2 linked regions of the Piscinibacter gummiphilus genome follow. The protein of the gene in region 2 binds, or shares a complex with, the protein of the main gene of each other region. Links are inferred from orthologs where the notes say so. Each region holds a gene or a part of one and is shown on either strand. Other genes may lie near its edges.

Evidence for each region.
Region 1: the proteins of holA (region 2) and dnaX are in contact, whole or in part, in a cryo-EM structure (PDB 8GIZ), measured with the Escherichia coli proteins. The link is inferred for Piscinibacter gummiphilus from one-to-one orthologs.

The regions. Positions count from the first base shown.
Region 1 is NZ_CP015118.1:3,592,148-3,602,106, forward strand. The notes cover bases 7,069-9,959. They hold dnaX (DNA polymerase III subunit gamma/tau), read right to left. Parts: upstream 9,551-9,959; coding sequence 7,586-9,550; downstream 7,069-7,585. Other genes in these bases: recR (recombination mediator RecR), read right to left, coding at 7,069-7,230; A4W93_RS16170 (YbaB/EbfC family nucleoid-associated protein), read right to left, coding at 7,235-7,561; A4W93_RS16180 (AIR synthase-related protein), read left to right, coding at 9,655-9,959. In the rest of the region: gloB (hydroxyacylglutathione hydrolase), read left to right, coding at 1-313; A4W93_RS16140 (transglycosylase SLT domain-containing protein), read left to right, coding at 310-1,923; A4W93_RS16145 (universal stress protein), read left to right, coding at 2,322-3,155; A4W93_RS29695 (N-acetyltransferase), read left to right, coding at 3,161-3,730; A4W93_RS16150 (DUF3224 domain-containing protein), read right to left, coding at 3,694-4,098; A4W93_RS16155 (amidohydrolase), read right to left, coding at 4,154-5,485; A4W93_RS16160 (GlxA family transcriptional regulator), read left to right, coding at 5,556-6,635; more of recR, read right to left, coding at 6,643-7,068. UniProt on the Escherichia coli protein: Part of the beta sliding clamp loading complex, which hydrolyzes ATP to load the beta clamp onto primed DNA to form the DNA replication pre-initiation complex.
Region 2 is NZ_CP015118.1:5,847,889-5,854,814, forward strand. Bases 3,401-6,207 are described here. They hold holA (DNA polymerase III subunit delta), read left to right. Parts: upstream 3,401-4,155; coding sequence 4,156-5,259; downstream 5,260-6,207. Other genes in these bases: leuS (leucine--tRNA ligase), read left to right, coding at 3,401-3,624; A4W93_RS26830 (LPS-assembly lipoprotein LptE), read left to right, coding at 3,624-4,145; A4W93_RS26840 (hypothetical protein), read left to right, coding at 5,283-5,762; A4W93_RS26845 (hypothetical protein), read left to right, coding at 5,759-6,151; A4W93_RS26850 (CinA family protein), read right to left, coding at 6,161-6,207. Outside these bases: A4W93_RS26820 (arabinan endo-1,5-alpha-L-arabinosidase AbnA), read right to left, coding at 1-834; more of leuS, read left to right, coding at 1,003-3,400; more of A4W93_RS26850, read right to left, coding at 6,208-6,658; A4W93_RS26855 (phosphatidylglycerophosphatase A family protein), read right to left, coding at 6,655-6,926. UniProt on the Escherichia coli protein: Part of the beta sliding clamp loading complex, which hydrolyzes ATP to load the beta clamp onto primed DNA to form the DNA replication pre-initiation complex.

The sequences.
Region 1 (9,959 bases), 2.3 Mb from region 2 along the record:
CCGGCTGGCGGACTTGGCCGGCGACACCCGCGTCTGCTGCGCCCACGAATACACCCTGTCCAACCTGAAGTTCGCCCGCGCCGTCGAGCCCGGCAACACCGACCTGCTCGACTACTCGGCCCGCTGCGAGGACCTCCGCGCCCGCGGCCTGCCCACCCTGCCCGGCGCCATCGGGCAGGAGCGCCTGATCAACCCGTTCCTCCGCTGCGGCGTCCCCGCCGTCGCAGAGGCCGCCCAGCGCCATGGCGCCGGCAGCCGCGACGAAGTCGACGTGCTGGCTGCCCTCCGCCAATGGAAAAACGAATTCCGATGATCCAACCCTCCTCCCTGCGGCGCGCCGCCGCGGCCGCCGCCCTCCTGCTCTCGGCGTGGCTGGCCGGCTGCTCCACCGTCGCCCCGAACGGCGGCGCCGACGCGGCCGACGACGACGTCTCCGACATCGTCCGCGCCGCCCAGTCGGCCGCCAGCGCCGCCACGCCCGCCTCGGCCCCCCGCACGATCGACCCGAACCAGGCCGTCGCCGCCCCCATCGACCCGTTGCGCCCGAACGAGGCCGTCGACCTCAACGCCGCGGCCGCCACCGTCGACCTGTGGGACCGCCTGCGCCGTGGGTTCGCCATCCCCGACCTCGACACGCCGCTCGTCCAGAAGGGCGAACAGTGGTACTCCTCGCGCCCCGACTACGTCCAGCGCATGACCACGCGCGGCAGCCGCTACCTGTTCCACATCGTCGAGGAGGTGGAACGCCGCGGCATGCCCACCGAACTGGCCCTGCTGCCGTTCATCGAGAGCGCGTTCAACCCGCAGGCCGTGTCGTCCGCGAAGGCGTCGGGCATGTGGCAGTTCATGCCGGCCACCGGCAAGTACTTCGAGCTGCGCCAGAACGTGTTCCGCGACGACCGCCGCGACGTGCTCGCGTCCACGCGCGCCGCGCTCGACTACCTGGGCAAGCTGTACGGCATGTTCGGCGACTGGCAGCTCGCGCTGGCCGCCTACAACTGGGGCGAGGGCAGCGTGCAGCGCGCCATCAAGCGCAACCAGCGCCTGGGCCTGCCCACCGACTACCTGAGCCTCAAGATGCCGGACGAGACGCAGTACTACGTCCCGAAGCTGCAGGCGGTGAAGAACATCATCGCGCGCCCGGCCGACTTCGGCATCAGGCTGCCGCCGCTCGAGAACCACCCGTACTTCCTGAGCGTGCCCATCGAGCGCGACATCGACGTGTCCCTCGCCATCGCGCTCGCCGGCGTCTCGCGCGACGAGTTCCACACGCTGAACCCGCAGATGAACAAGCCGGTGATCCTCGCTGCCGGCACGCCGCAGCTGCTGCTGCCGTACGACAACGCGAGCCAGTTCATCCGCAACATCTCGCTGCACCAGGGGCCGCTGGCCACGTGGACGGCCTGGGTCGCCCCCACCACGCTGCACCCGGCCGAGGCCGCCAAGCGCGTGGGCATGCCCGAGTCCGACCTGCGCGAGGTCAACAAGATCCCGCCGTCGATGCTCGTGAAGGCGGGCTCGACGCTGCTCGTGCCGCGCGCGCAGACCTCGCAGCGCGACGTGTCGCCCGAACTGGCCGACAACGCCGTCATGGCCCTCACGCCCGACGTGCCGCCGCTGCGGCGCGTGACGCTCAAGGCCGGCAAGCGCGACTCCGTCGCCACCGTGGCCAAGCGCTACCGCGTGACGCCGCACCAGGTGGCGGAGTGGAACAAGACCAGTGCGAGCGCCAGGTTCAAGCCGGGCGAGACCATTGTGGTCTACCTTGCATCGAAGGCCGCGCGCGGCAGCAGCAAGGCCTCCGCGAAGGCCAGCCACGGCAGCGTGAAGGCGGGCAAGTCCACGAAGGCCGCGCCGTCGAAGAAGACGTCGGGCACGAAGAAGTCGGCACCGGCGAAGAAGACGGTCAAGAAGAAGCACTGACCAACCCTCGCGGGCATCCGGCCTACAATCGCCGCATGCCCGCCACCCTCGCCCTCCTCGACACCTCCGCCCCCGCGGCAGGCCGTGCCGTGGTGGCGACCGGTCCCCTCCCCCGCACCACGCGTCCCCCGCGGCGCCAGGGCCTGGCCGCACATCCCTAGGCCCGGCCCCTCCGGTTCACCACCGCAGGCCGCCGGGCTCTCACTGCACGACCGGAACGGTCAGGTGAGACACCTCCTCCCTCGGGCGCACTCGCGCACCGGCTCCCACCCCGCCCTCTCCGGTCGACACCCCATGTCGCCGGAATCGGCCGCGCCTGCCCTCGTGGGCTCGCGGCCGGCGCCGGCCATCGCTTTCCGCCGGTGCATCGCACCGTGCGGGCAACCGGAGTGCAGGGAATGCGCAAACTTCTTCGAACGATCGCGGTGCTGGCCGAAGGCACCGCCGGCAGCGCCATCCGCCGTGCGGCGCGGCTCGCGACGCGTGACGACGCGGCCATCGTGCTGGTGTCCGTGGGCGACGGTTCGTCCCCCGTCGCGCTGGCCGACGTGCTCGTGCAGGCCGACTGGCTTCGCACGCAACACGGCCTGACCCGCGTGCTCGTGTGCGCGGTCGCCGTGGACGACCTCGCCGCGGCCAATGCCGCCTGGGACCTGCTGGTGATGGACGGCCTGCCGCCCGGCCTGCGGGCCTGGTTCGGCACGCCCGCCGAGGTGCTCCGCACCTGTGTCTGTCCCGTGCTGCTGTCGACTCGCCGCGGCGGCGTGCGCTACACGCGCGCGCTCGCGCCGGTGGGCCTCGAAAGCCACATCGCCCCCATCGCCGAAGCGGCGACGGGCCTCACCGGCGCGGCCGAAGTGCACGCGCTGCACGTGATGCAGACGAGCGAGGAGCAGTTGATGCAGGCGCTCGGGGTGCCGCAGCACATCGTCGCCCGCCACTGGCGCGACCGCGTCGAGGCCACGCGCCGCCGGCTCGAGGCCCGCTTCCCCGACGACGGACCGAGCCGCCCGGCCCGGCTGCACGTGCGCCCGAGTGGCGCCATGGCCGCCCACCTCGTCTCGGCCACCCGCACCTTCGGCGTCGACCTCGTCGCGCTTCGGGCCTGGCGCTCTCGCCTCCCCGTGGGGCGGCTGCACCTGGGCGTGGCGCGCCGCCTGATGGCCGAGGCCGGCTGCGACGTGCTCGTCGTCCCGCCGCCCGCACATCCGCCCTGGCCGCGGGAGGGCTGAGGACCATGCGCATCGACGTCCGGCTGCCCCCGGGACAGATCGAGCTCGACCTCGCCGCGCTCGCGCGGCGCCTGCCCACGCTGCCCGGCCCGCTGAGGGCCTGGCGGCCGGCGGACCCGTCGACCGCAACCCTCCTCTGGCGGTCGGCCCCGTCGGGGGTGTACGTCTACGTCGTTCCGGCGGACCGGCCGGGCCTCGCGGGGTACGTGGCCTTCGCGCGGGTGCCAGCGCCGCAGGGCGAGGTCTTCTCGCCCCACGCGAAGTTCGCCGCGGACCACCAGCGCCTGGGCCTCGCCACACGCATCTACCAGTGGATGCTCGACGGCGGCGCCTGCCTGCTGAGCGGGGCCCGCCAGTCCGAGGCGTCGCATCGGCTGTGGCGGTCGCTTGGACGGAGCCGGCCGCTCCGATTCGCCCAGGTGACACCACGGGCGCTGCACGACCTCGGCACGGAGGCGCCGGACAACGCCTTCGTCGACCTGGACACGCGCCTGCTGCTGCTCGGCCGCGGGCGCACGGTCGACAGCGTGGTGCGCCGTCAGTCGCCGGCCGGCAGCGTGTACTCGAACTCGTAGAAGTGCTGCCCGTCCGCGATGCGGATGCGCAGGGCGCCGGTGATGCCGGCCAGGTCTCCCGTCCCCGAATCGGGCACCACCGTGATCGAGAGCTGTTGCGCGCCCTTGTCCATGGTGCCCGTGTGCTGCAGCACGAACGCGCCGGCGCGGCCCGACAAGGCGCCGGTGACGCGCTCGATGGCGACGTAGCCGGCCGAACCCTTGACCGGGGTCATCGCGGTGAGCATCTGGCCCTCGCCGGTGGCGTCGAGGTCGCCCTCGAAGCGCTTGCGCAGCGACAGGCGGCCAAGGCTCACGCCGTCGCGGGTGTCGGCCTCGCCCTGCGGGCTCATGTCGACGGTGAACGAACCTCTCGCGATCGTGGCCATGCGGCGTCCTCCTCGGGATGGAACCCCGGAGTATCGCCGCAGGTCTCGGGCCCTGTCAGGGTTTCGCGAGGTAGTCGAGGGCCAGCACGGCCAGCGTGCGCGCGCCCATCGGCAGCGCCGCCTCGTCGAAGTCGAACATCGGCGAGTGATTGGCCGGGGCGGTGGCCGCATCCTTGCCCTTCGGGGCCGCGCCCATGAAGTAGAAGAAGCCCGGCACCACCTTCTGGAACTCGGAGAAGTCCTCCGAACCGCTGACCTTCGGGATGACCGCCACCTTGCCGTTCGCGGCCTGCTTCAGCGCGGGCAGAGAAGCCTCGGTCAGCGCGGCCGGGTTCGAGGTCACGGGGTAGGCCGTGGGGCCGAAGCTCACGTCCGCCTTCGCGCCGGAGGACGCGGCGATGGACTGGGCCGTCGTCACGATGCGCTGTTTCGCCTCCGTGCGCATGGTCTCGTCGAACGTGCGCAGCGTGCCCTGCATCTCGACGAAATCCGGAATGATGTTGTCGCGGTTGCCGCCGTGGATGGACCCGATCGACAGCACGGCCGGCTCCTTCGTGATGTTGAGCTGGCGGCTGACGATGCTCTGCAGGCCCACCACGACCTGCGACGCGGCGAAGATCGGGTCCACGCCCGTCCACGGCGACGAGCCGTGCGTGCCCCGGCCGGACACCTTGATCTGCACGCCGTCCGAGCCCGCCATCAGCGGGCCCGAGCGGTAGCCCACCACGCCCAGCGGGATGTTCGACGTGAGGTGCAGGCCGAAGATGGCCTGCACGTCCTTCAGCGCGCCCTGGGCCACCATGGCCTTGGCGCCCCAGGCCTCGTCGTCGTGCGCGTGGCCGTCGCCGCTGTCGGGCTTGCCCTCCTCGGCGGGCTGGAACACGAACTTGATGGTGCCCGGCACCTGCTCGCGCAGGCCGGCCAGCACCTCGGCCACGCCCATCAGGATCGCCACGTGGCCGTCGTGGCCGCAGGCGTGCATCACCGGCGTTTCCTTGCCCTGGTACCGCGCCTTCACGGTCGACGCGAACGGGAGCCCGGTGGCCTCGGCCACCGGCAGCGCGTCCATGTCGGCGCGCAACGCCACCACCTTGCCCGGCAGGCCGCCCCTGAGCGTGCCCACGACGCCTGTGCCGCCCACACCGGTCTGCACGTCGAGGCCCAGCGCGCGCAGGTGGTCGGCCACGGTCTTCGCGGTGCGCTTCTCCTGGCCCGACAGCTCGGGGTGCGCGTGGATGTCGCGCCGCCACGCGGTGAGCTTCGGCGTCACCGCGGCGATGCGCTCGTCGAGCGTGGACAGCGTGGCCGGCGCCACCTGGGCCTGCACGTGGCAGACGGACAGCAGCAGGGACACGGCGGCAGCGGTGTGGCGGAGGGTGGCGTTCATCGGGGTCCGGTGGGAGTGGATGGAGTGCGGGTCATCGTAGTGACACCCCGCCCCGGCAGGCAGAGCGAGAATGGCCAACCACCGAGCCGATCCCGCCACCCGGATGTCCACCCCCACCCTCGCCGCCCACGTCGACGTGATGGTCTGCCCGCACGCGCTGGCCGGCGCCGCGCTGTCGTTCGTCGACGTGCTGCGCTCGGCCAACACCATCTCGACGCTGCAGCACGGCGACGCCGCGCCCCACATCGGCTGGCGGCTCGTCGACGCGGCCGGCCGGCCGTTGCGGGGGCTGCCGGCCGAGCTTCGCGGGTATGCCGACGCAGGCCTGCGGAGCGAGCGCCACCCGCGCCGGGCGCTGTTCGTGCCATCGCTGCTGGCCCGCGACATGCCATCGCTCCGCCACACGCTCGACGGGCTCGACGCGGCCGTCAAGCGCATCGCCGCGGCCTTCGACGACAGCGCACTCGTGGTCACCCTCGGGGCCGCGACGTGGCTCGCGGCCCGCACCGGCCGCATCGACGGCCTGCGCGTCGCGCTCGCCTGGTACCAGTCGGGCGGCTTCCGCCAGGACTTCCCTCACGTCGCCGTGGCACCGGGCAGTGCCTGGCTGCACGACGGACCGCTGCTGAGCGGGGCCGAGTCTGCCACGCTGATCCCCGTCGCACTCGAACTCGTTCGCCTGGCCGTGGGCCCGGAGCTGGCCCAGGCCTGCGCGAACGTGCACCAGCACGACCCCGACCGCCAGCATGCCGCCGTGCGCGCCGCCGCGCAGGCGCACCTCGGCACCACGCGTGGCAGCCCGGTGGCGCTGGCCGTCGCGTGGATGGGCGAACACCTCGACCGCCCGTACCGGCTGCGCGAGGTGGCCGACGCCGCCGCGGTCAGCCCGCGCACGCTGCTGCGCCACTTCCAGGAGGCCCTGGGTCACTCGCCACTCGACCACCTGCACGGCCTGCGGTGCCAGCGGGCGCGGGTGCTGCTCGAACTGTCACTCGACGGGGTGCCGGCCATCGGCGAGGCGTGCGGGTATGCGGACCCGGCGGCGTTCCGGCGGGTATTCCGCCGCGAGGCGGGGGTGTCGCCCGCGCAGTACCGGCAACGCTATGCGCTCCGGTCACCGCGGGTGCGGTGGAAGGTGGACGCGACCTGAAGGGGGGTCAGCGCCGCGCCACGAGCGCGTGTGCGATGGTGCCCAGGTCCACGTGTTCGAGTTCGCTGCCGATGGGCACGCCGCGCGCGAGCCGGGTCACCCGCACCTCGCGCGACTTGAGCGCCTCGGCGATCACGTGGGACGTGGCCTCGCCCTCGGCGGTGAAGTTGGTGGCGACGATGACCTCGTCGACCACGCCGTCGGCCGTGCGGTCCATCAGGGCCTGCAGCCCGATGTCGGACACGCCGATGCCGTCGAGCGGGCTCAGCCGCCCCATCAGCACGAAGTAGAGGCCCTTGTAGCTGCCGGTGCGTTCCATCGCGGCCTGGTCGGCGGGGGTTTCCACCACACAGAGCAGCTTCGGATCGCGTTCGGGGTCGAGGCAGGTGCTGCACACCGGCGCCTCGGTGAACGTGTGGCACCGCTCGCAGTGCCGCACGTCGTGCAGCGCCGTGTCGAGCGCATCCGCCAGCGTCTGCGCACCGACCCGGTCGTGCTGCAGGAGGTGGAACGCCATGCGCTGCGCCGACTTCTGCCCCACGCCCGGGAGCAGGTGCAGGGCGTCGATCAGCGCCTCGAGGGCGGATGCGGCCACGGACTCAGAACGGGAACTTCATGCCGCCGGGCAGCGGCATGCCGGCGGTGAGCTTGCCCATCTTCTCCTGGGAGACCTCTTCCGCGCGGCGCAGGCCGTCGTTGAAGGCGGCGGCCACGAGGTCTTCCAGCATGTCCTTGTCGTCGGCCAGCAGGCTCGGGTCGATCACGACGCGCTTGACGTCGTGCTTGCAGGTCATGGTCACCTTCACGAGGCCGGCGCCGGACTGGCCTTCCACCTCGATGGTGGCCAGTTCGTCCTGGGCCTTCTTGAGGTTTTCCTGCATCTGCTGCGCCTGCTTCATCAAGCCGGCGATCTGGTTCTTCATCATGGTGTGATCCTTTTGGACTGGACTTCAGTGGAATTTGACGGACCCCGGCACGATGCGCGCCGTCTTGAACTGCTGCATCAGCGACTGCACCAGCGGGTCGTTGGAAATGATCTGTTCGGCCTCCGCCTGGCGGCGGTTGCGCTCGGCCGAGGCGCGCAGGGAGGGCGTGTCCGTGGCCTGGCCGCTCTCGAACTCGAAGCGCACCGGCTGCTTCAACAGCTCCGACAGCGCGCTCTGCACCTTGTTGCACTGGGCCGGCGCGCGCAGCATCTCGCGCTCGACGATCAGGCGCCACACCATCGTGCCGTCGCGGGTCTCGACGGCCAGGCAATGCGCCTGCATCGCCATCTCGCGGGCCAGCGCCGAGATGGCGCCCGCGGCGTTGAGCTGCATCACGACGTCGTTCCAGCGCGCGCCCATCTGGGTGGGCACGTGGAGGGTCGGCGCGGGATCGGCCGGCAGCGGACGGCGCGCCACCGGGGCCACCACCGGCTCGGACGGTTCGCCGCGGTCGGGTTCGAAGTCGTCCAGGCTCATGGGCGCCTCGTTCGACGGTTCGCCGTCGAACGGCTGCTCGTCGAGCCAGGCCGGAGGTTCGTCGTCGCGCACCGGGACCGGCACACGCACGGCCGGGGCCTGGGCGACCGCCGCGGGGCGCATGGGTTCGCGGGGTGCGGGCGCCGGGACGGGCACCGGGGCCGGTGCGGCCGCGCGAACTGGCGCAGGCGCAGGCACGGGAGCGGGCATCGGCGGACGGACCGGCACGGGCGCGGCCACGGAGACCGGAGCGGACACCGGCGCCACCACGGGCGCGGCGACCGGCGCCGGCGCCGGTGACGACGCGGCTGGAGCGGAGGCCGGACGCGCCGGTGCGGGCGCGGGCGCACCACCTGCCGGACGGAACGCCAGCATGCGCAGCAGCACCATCACGAGGCCGCTGTATTCGTCGGGCGCGAGGTTCAGCTCGGCACGGCCGTGCAGCACGATGCTGTAGAGCAGCTGGATCTCGTCGGCCGGCAGCAGCGCCGAGAGGCGCACGGGCGCGGCGCTGTCGGGATCGGCCGGGTCCAGCGCGTCGGGCACGGCCTGCACCACCGCCATCTGCTGCAGCAGCGACGCCATCTCCTCGAGCGTGCCGGTGGCCGACAGGCCCAGGCCGCGCAGGTCGTTGACGGCGGCCACCACCTCGGCGCCCTGCCCCGCGGCCAGCGCGTCGATCAGGCGCACGGCGTGCGAACGGTCCACCGCGCCGAGCATCTGGCGCACGCCCGCCTCGGTGAGCGAACCGGCGCCGAACGCGATGGCCTGGTCGGTGAGGGACAGTGCGTCGCGCATCGAGCCGCGCGCGGCGCGCGACAGCAGGCGCAGCGCGCCGGGTTCGGCCTGGATCTGTTCGGCGCCCAGCACGTTGCCGAGGTGCTCCAGCACCGTCTGCGGCGCCATGGGCCGCAGGTTGAACTGCAGGCAGCGCGACAGCACCGTGGGCGGCACCTTCTGCGGGTCGGTGGTGGCCAGCACGAACTTGAGGTACTCGGGCGGCTCCTCGAGCGTCTTGAGCATCGCGTTGAACGCGGTGTTCGACAGCATGTGCACTTCGTCGATCATGTAGACCTTGAAGCGCCCCATCACCGGCTTGTAGACGGCCTGGTCGAGCAGCTGGGAGATTTCTTCCACGCCGCGGTTCGACGCCGCGTCGAGTTCGACGTAGTCGACGAAGCGGCCGGCGTCGATGTCGCGGCAGGCATCGCACACGCCGCACGGGTGGGCGGTGATGCCGCCCTGGCCGTCGGCCCCGGTGCAGTTGAGCGCCTTCGCGAGGATGCGCGACACGGAGGTCTTGCCGACGCCCCGGGTGCCGGTGAACAGGTAGGCGTGGTGCAGGCGCTGCTGCGTGAGCGCGTTGCCCAGCGCCTGCACGACGTGCTCCTGCCCCACGAGCGATTCGAAATCGCGGGAGCGGTACTTGCGAGCCAGGACGAGGTAGGACATCCGGGCATTCTACGGTCGCCGTCGGGTGCAACACGACGCGGATCGTCACCTGCCCGATAATCCGGGTTTGGCCCCTCCGCCGGCACCGACGTCCGAACCCGCTCATGAACACCAAGTCCACCCCGCCCACCGCCAACGACACCCTCAGCTACGAACAGGCCGGCGTCAACTACGACCTGATCGACCCGCTGAAGGTCGCCGCCCAGCGCGCGGCCAAGGCCACCGGCGCCCACCTGGCGACGCATGGGTTCACCGAGGTCGAGGCGTCGCGCGGCGAATCGGCCTACGTCGTCGACGTGGGCCCGTTCTACATCGCCTCCATCGTCGAATGCCTCGGCTCGAAAGCGCTCGTCGCCGACGAGATGAAGGCACTGACCGGCAAGAGCTACTACGACGGCATCGCGCAGGA
Region 2 (6,926 bases):
CCCCACGTCCTGCCCGCCCGGCCCCTTCCAGCGCGCATTGCCGGCGTCGAACACCGTGCCCCCGCCGCTCAGCAGGCTCTTGCCCGCCTTGTCGAGGTAAGGTCCTGTGATGGAACGCGAGCGGCCGTAGATGATCTTGTACGTGCTGTTCACACCCTGGCAGCACTTGTCGATGGACGCGAACAGGTAGTACCAGCCGTTGTTGTAGGTGATGGCCGGCGCCTCGATGCCCGCGCTGCGCTTCGCGATGGACGTCTGCGAGCCCGTGGGTTTCATCGTCGACGGGTTGAGCCGCACGATCTTCAGCCCGCTCCAGAACGATCCGAACGCGAGCCAGGGGTTGCCGGACGCGTCGATCACCAGGTTCGGGTCAATCGCGTTGTAGTCGTTGGCGCTCGTCGAGCGCAGCACCAGGCCGTTGTCGGTCCAGCGGCCGTCGCTGACCTTGGTCGCCGACACGAGGCCGATGGCCGAGGTGTTGCTGCCAAAGCTCGAGATCGCGTAGTACACCCACACCTTGCCGTTGAACTGGTGGGCGTCGGGTGCCCAGACGTCGTTGGCCTTCTGGTTCGGCACGTAGGTCTTCCACCACGATGGCGGCGACAGGAAGATGCGCGGCGCGCGGGTCCAGTTGCGGCCGGTGCTGTCGCCGGCCAGCACCTGCAGGCCCTCGCCGGTGCTGAACGTGAACCAGCGGTCCCCCTCCCGGAGGATCGAGGGGTCGTGCGCGCCCACGTCGCCCGTGAGGGCCCAGTGGGCAGCGGACGCGGGAAGGATCGCGGACGCCAATGCGGCGGCCGCCAGCGCCTGGCGCCGGAAGCGTTTCGTGAACATGATTTGTCTCCGTTGTGGTTTTCGGCCGACTTCGCGGCCGTCCGGGCGGGTGCCCGGCGCCTTTTTAAGCCCGGACGGGCCGCGCCGCAATGGGGTCGGCCCCCGAAGGGCGCACCGTGCTTTCTATAATCGGGGACACCCTTCGAGCGCCCCTGATTGCGCCCTCCCATGAGCCCCGACTTCAAACCGACCGAGATCGAACGCGCCGCCCAGGCCGCGTGGACCGCCGCCGACGCCTACCGCGTGACCGAGGACGCGAGCCGTTCCAAGTTCTACGCCTGCTCCATGCTGCCCTACCCCAGCGGCAAACTGCACATGGGCCACGTGCGCAACTACACGATCAACGACATGCTCACGCGCCAGCTGCGCATGAAGGGCAAGAACGTGCTGATGCCCATGGGCTGGGACGCCTTCGGCCTGCCCGCCGAAAACGCGGCCATCAAGAACAAGGTGCCGCCGGCGAAGTGGACCTACGACAACATCGCCTACATGAAGAAGCAGATGCAGGCGATGGGGCTGGCCATCGACTGGTCGCGCGAAGTCGCCACCTGCTCGCCCGAGTACTACAAGTGGAACCAGTGGCTGTTCCTGAAGATGCTCGAGGCCGGCATCTGCGAACGCCGCACCCAGATCGTCAACTGGGACCCGGTCGACCAGACCGTGCTCGCGAACGAGCAGGTGATCGACGGCCGCGGCTGGCGCTCGGGCGCCCCCGTGGAGAAGCGCGAGATCCCGGGCTACTACCTGAACATCACGAAATACGCCGGTGAGCTGCTCGACCAGGTGCAGGACGGCCTGCCCGGCTGGCCCGAGCGCGTGAAGCTGATGCAGGAGAACTGGATCGGCCGCAGCGAGGGCGTGCGCTTCGCCTTCCCGCACGAGATCCGCGGCGCCGACGGCGAACTGATCCAGGACGGCCGCCTGTACGTGTTCACCACCCGCGCCGACACGGTGATGGGCGTCACCTTCTGCGCCGTGGCGCCCGAGCACCCGCTCGCCACCCATGCCGCGAAGGCCGACCCGAAGGTGGCCGCGTTCATCGAGGAGTGCAAGGCCGGCGGCACCACCGAGGCCGAACTCGCCACGCAGGAGAAGAAGGGCGTGCCCACGGGCCTCTTCGTCACGCACCCGCTCACGCACGAGCAGGTGCCGGTGTGGGTCGGCAACTACGTGCTGATGAGCTACGGCGACGGCGCCGTGATGGGCGTGCCCGCGCACGACGAACGCGACTTCGCGTTCGCGAAGAAGTACGGCATCGACATCCTGCAGGTCGTCACCATCGACGGCGAACACTTCAGCTACGACCACTGGCAGGAGTGGTACGGCGACAAGCAGCGCGGCGTCACCATCAACTCCGACTACTTCAGCGGCCTGTCCCACGGCGCCGCGGTGGACGCGGTGGCCGCGGCCCTCGCCCAGAAGGGCCTCGGCGAGAAGAAGACCACGTGGCGCCTGCGCGACTGGGGCATCAGCCGCCAGCGCTACTGGGGCACCCCGATCCCCATCATCCACTGCCCGGACCACGGTCCGGTGCCGGTGCCCGAGAAGGACCTCCCGGTGGTGCTGCCGGAAGACGTCGTGCCCGACGGCAGCGGCAACCCGCTGAACAAGCACGCGGCCTTCCTGAACGTGGCCTGCCCCACCTGCGGCAAGCCCTCGCGCCGGGAAACCGACACGATGGACACGTTCGTCGACAGCTCGTGGTACTTCATGCGGTACTGCGACGCCACGAACGACAAGGCCATGGTGGGCGCCGGCACGGAGTACTGGATGCCGATGGACCAGTACATCGGCGGCATCGAACACGCCATCCTGCACCTGCTGTACGCGCGCTTCTGGACCAAGGTGATGCGGGACCTGGGCCTCGTGAAGATCGACGAACCGTTCACGAAGCTGCTGACGCAGGGCATGGTGCTCAACGAGGCGTTCTCGCGCACGCACGACACCGGCGGCAAGGACTACTACTGGGCCCACGACCTCGACATCGTGCGCGACGAACACGCGCACGTGCAGTCGGCCGTCCACAAGGAGGACGGCAAGCCGGTGGTGTACGAAGGCTGGACCACGATGTCCAAGTCGAAGAACAACGGCGTCGACCCGCAGCAGCTGATCGAACGCCAGGGCGCCGACACGGCCCGCCTGTTCGTGATGTTCGCGTCGCCGCCCGAGCAGACGCTCGAGTGGAACGACGCCGGTGTCGAAGGCGCGAACCGCTTCCTGCGCCGCATCTGGAACTTCGGCGTCAAGCACGCCGACGCGGTGCGCGCCTCTGGCGCGGTGGACGCCTCGGCGCTGTCCGACGACGCGAAGACGTTGCGCCGCGAGGTGCACAAGGTGCTCGAGCAGGTCAGCTACGACTACGAGCGCATGCAGTACAACACCGTCGTCTCCGGCGCGATGAAGCTGCTGAACGCACTCGAAGGCTTCAAGGGCGATGCACCCGCGGTGATCCGCGAGGCGTACGGCATCCTGCTGCGCGTGCTGTACCCGGCCTGCCCGCACATCACGTGGCACCTGTGGAACGAGCTGGGCTATGCGGCCGTCGGCGGCGACCTGCTCGACGCGACCTGGCCCGAGGTCGACCCGGCCGCGCTGGTGCAGGACGAGATCGAGCTGATGCTGCAGGTCAACGGCAAGCTGCGCGGCTCCATCCGCGTGGCCGCCGGTGCCGACAAGGCCGCCATCGAGGCGCTTGCACTCGCCAACCCCGAGTTCATCCGCTTCTCCGAAGGCAAACCGCCGAAGAAGATCGTTGTCGTGCCGGGCCGGCTCGTCAACGTGGTGGTCTGATGCCGAAGCGCCCGACGCCCGTGTCCCGGCGGCTGTGCCTGTCCGTGCTGGCCGCCGCGGCCGGCGCGGGCGCGCTCGCCGGATGCGGCTTCCAGCTCCGCCGCCCGCCGGAGCTGCCGTTCCGCACGCTGCACCTCTCGGGCTTCAAGCCCACGTCGTCGATGGGCGTGGCCCTGCGGCGCGCGCTGGCCTCGTCGCCCTCCACCCGCCTCGTCGACGCCCCGCCGGCCGCCGAGGCCATCTTCGAGGTGCTGGTCGACGCCCAGGAGCGCAACGTGGTCGCGTTCACGTCCACCGGCCAGGTGCGTGAACTGCAGCTGCGCGAACGCCTCACGTTCCGCCTGAAGGCGAACAACGGGCGCGAGCTGATCCCCCGCACCGAGATCCTGCAGACGCGCGACATGACCTACAACGAGCGCGATGCCCTCGCCAAGGAGCAGGAGGAGCAGCTGCTGTACCGCGCGATGCAGGACGACATCGCGCTTCAGGTGATGCGCCGCCTCGGCGCGGTCAAACTCTGAGGAGGCCGGAATGCAAGTCCGGGCAGACCAGCTCGCAGGCCACCTGAAGCAGTGCGCCACCAAGGGCCTGCGCCCCATCTACACGCTCTACGGCGACGAGCCGCTGCTCGCCCAGGAAGCGTGCGACGCGGTGCGTGCCGCCGCGCGGGCCGCGGGCCACACCGAACGCCAGGTGCACACGGTGGCTGGCGCCCACTTCGACTGGAGCGGCCTGCTCGGCGCGTCGCAGGCCATGAGCCTGTTCGCCGACCGGCAGATCGTCGAGATCCGCATCCCCTCCGGCAAGCCGGGCAAGGACGGCTCCGAAGCACTGCAGCGCTACTGCGAGACGCTGTCGGAAGACGTCGTCACCATCGTGCAGTTGCCCAAGCTCGACCGCACGCAGCAGAGCAGCGCGTGGTTCCTCGCGCTCGACGGCGCCGGGGTCACGGTGCGCGTCGACGCCATCGACCGCAAGGCCCTGCCCACGTGGATCGCCCAGCGCCTCGCCGCGCAGGGCCAGCGCGTGATGGACGGCGAGGCCGGGCAGCAGACGCTCGCCTTCTTCGCCGACCGCGTCGAGGGCAACCTGATGGCCGCGCACCAGGAGGTGCAGAAGCTCGGCCTGCTGTACCCCGCCGGTGAACTGAGCTTCGAGCAGATCGAAAGCGCCGTGCTCAACGTGGCCCGCTACGACGTCTTCAAGCTCGGCGAGGCGGTGCTGGCCGGCCAGGTGGCCCGCGCGCTGCGCATGCTCGACGGCCTGCAGGCCGAAGGCGAGGCGGCCGTGCTCGTGCACTGGACGCTCGCCAACGACATCCTCGCCCTCAAGCGCGTGCGCGACGCGATGAACGACGGCAAGCCGCTGCCGATGGCCCTGCGCGAGGCGCGGGTCTGGGGTGCGAAGGAACGCCTGTTCGAACGGGCCGCACCGGTGCTCACCGACATCGCCCTCGCCGAACTCGTCGAGGCCGCGCAAGTGTGCGACGGCCTCGCCAAGGGCCTGCGCCACCCCGGCTGGCCCCTCGACGCGTGGGCCGGCCTGCGTCGCCTGTCGCTGATGATCTGCGAGCGGGTCGCGGTGAGCGCCCGCAAGCCGGGCGGCCCGGGCCGCCGGCTCGCCCTGTCGTCCTGAACGCCATCTCCCGAGGAACCGCCATGCGCCCGATCACCGTCGCCCTGCTCTCGTTCGGCCTGGCCGCGCTCACGGCCTGCAGCCGCATCGACCCCATCGGCACCGACCTCGTGGCGCTCAACGCGGCGGGCCAGACCGCCATGGCCCAGGCCGACGTGCAGCAGGCGATGACCAAGGTGCAGGCGGCGGCCACGAACCCGGAGAAGGCCGCGATCATGCGCGAATCGGCCGCCGCGATCGGCCGTGCCCGTGACACGCTCGAGAAGACCGAGATGAAATCGCCGGAGGTGCGCGACATCCAGGCCCGCATGGTCGCCGGCTTCGGCAAGCTCGGCGCCGGCGCGAAAACCGCGGCCGACGCCTTCGATTCGTCCGCCACCGCCGACCTCGACAAGGCCCGCCAGCAGATGCGCGAGGGTCAGGTCGAGTTCATCAACGCCGGCCAGGACATGGTGACGCTGGCCAAGCGCCGCAGCGTGGACCTCAACACCCGCCGGTCATGAACGCGCCGCGCGCCCTGGCCCTGGCGGCGTTCGCCGCGCTGCTGCAGGCCTGCGCCACGTCGGCCCCCGAGGAAACGAGGTACACCGGCGAGATCTTCAGCGGCGGCCGGCGGCTGCCGGTCACCACCGTCTTCTGGGAGGACCGGAACGACCGCACCGTGGGCCGCTACGTGTTCGTCGAACCGGACGGCCGCGAGGTGCCCGGCACGCTCGGCCCCTGCGAGATGCGCAACGAGGTGGTGCTGCGCTGCGAGTGGACCGACACCTACGGCCAGGGCTACTTCTTCGCGCGCTTCTCCGAAGACCGGCAGCGCTTCCGCGGCCGCTGGGGCCGCGGGGACCTGCACCACACACTGTCCATCGAAGGCATCTGGCACGGCCAGCGCTGAGGGACCTCCTCAGAGGGCCTTGAGCCCGGCCTGCAGCGCATGACGCACCGTCTGCAGGCGGATGGATGCCCGGTCGCCAGCGAGCTGCAGCAGCACCGCCTCGGCGGGCTGCCCCGTGACCGCCCAGGCGAGCCACACGGTGCCCACCGGCTTGTCCGGCGACCCGCCGCCCGGCCCCGCGATGCCCGTGACCGCCAGCGCGAGCCCGGCCGGCGCCCGCGCGAGCGCCCCCTGGGCCATCGCGAGGGCCACCGGGCGGCTCACCGCGCCATGGCGGCGCAGCGTGGCGCCCGGCACGCCCAGCAGGTCGGTCTTGGCGTCGTTGCTGTACGTCACCACGCCGCGGTCGAACCAGTCGCTCGACCCGGCGATGGCGGTGCACGCCGCGGCGATCAGCCCGCCCGTGCACGACTCGGCCGTCACCAGGCGCACGCCGCGCGCGAGCAGCGCCGCGGCCAGTGCACGCACGTCGGCCTCCACGGCCTCGATGGGATCCACGCTGCTCACACCACCCACCTCCACAACGCGATGACCAGCAGCACACACAGCGCCGCCACGAAATCGTCGAACAGGATGCCCCAGCCCTGGCGCCAGCCCGGCGGCTCGCCGCGGCGGCCCTTGAAGCGTTCGTCGGCCCAGGCCACCGGGCCCGGCTTCACGGCATCGAAGAAGCGGAACAGCGCGAAGGCGACGGTCTGGCCCAGCAGGCCGGCCGGGGTCACGAGCCACAGCACGAGCCAGAAGGCCAGGATCTCGTCCCACACGATCGCGCCGG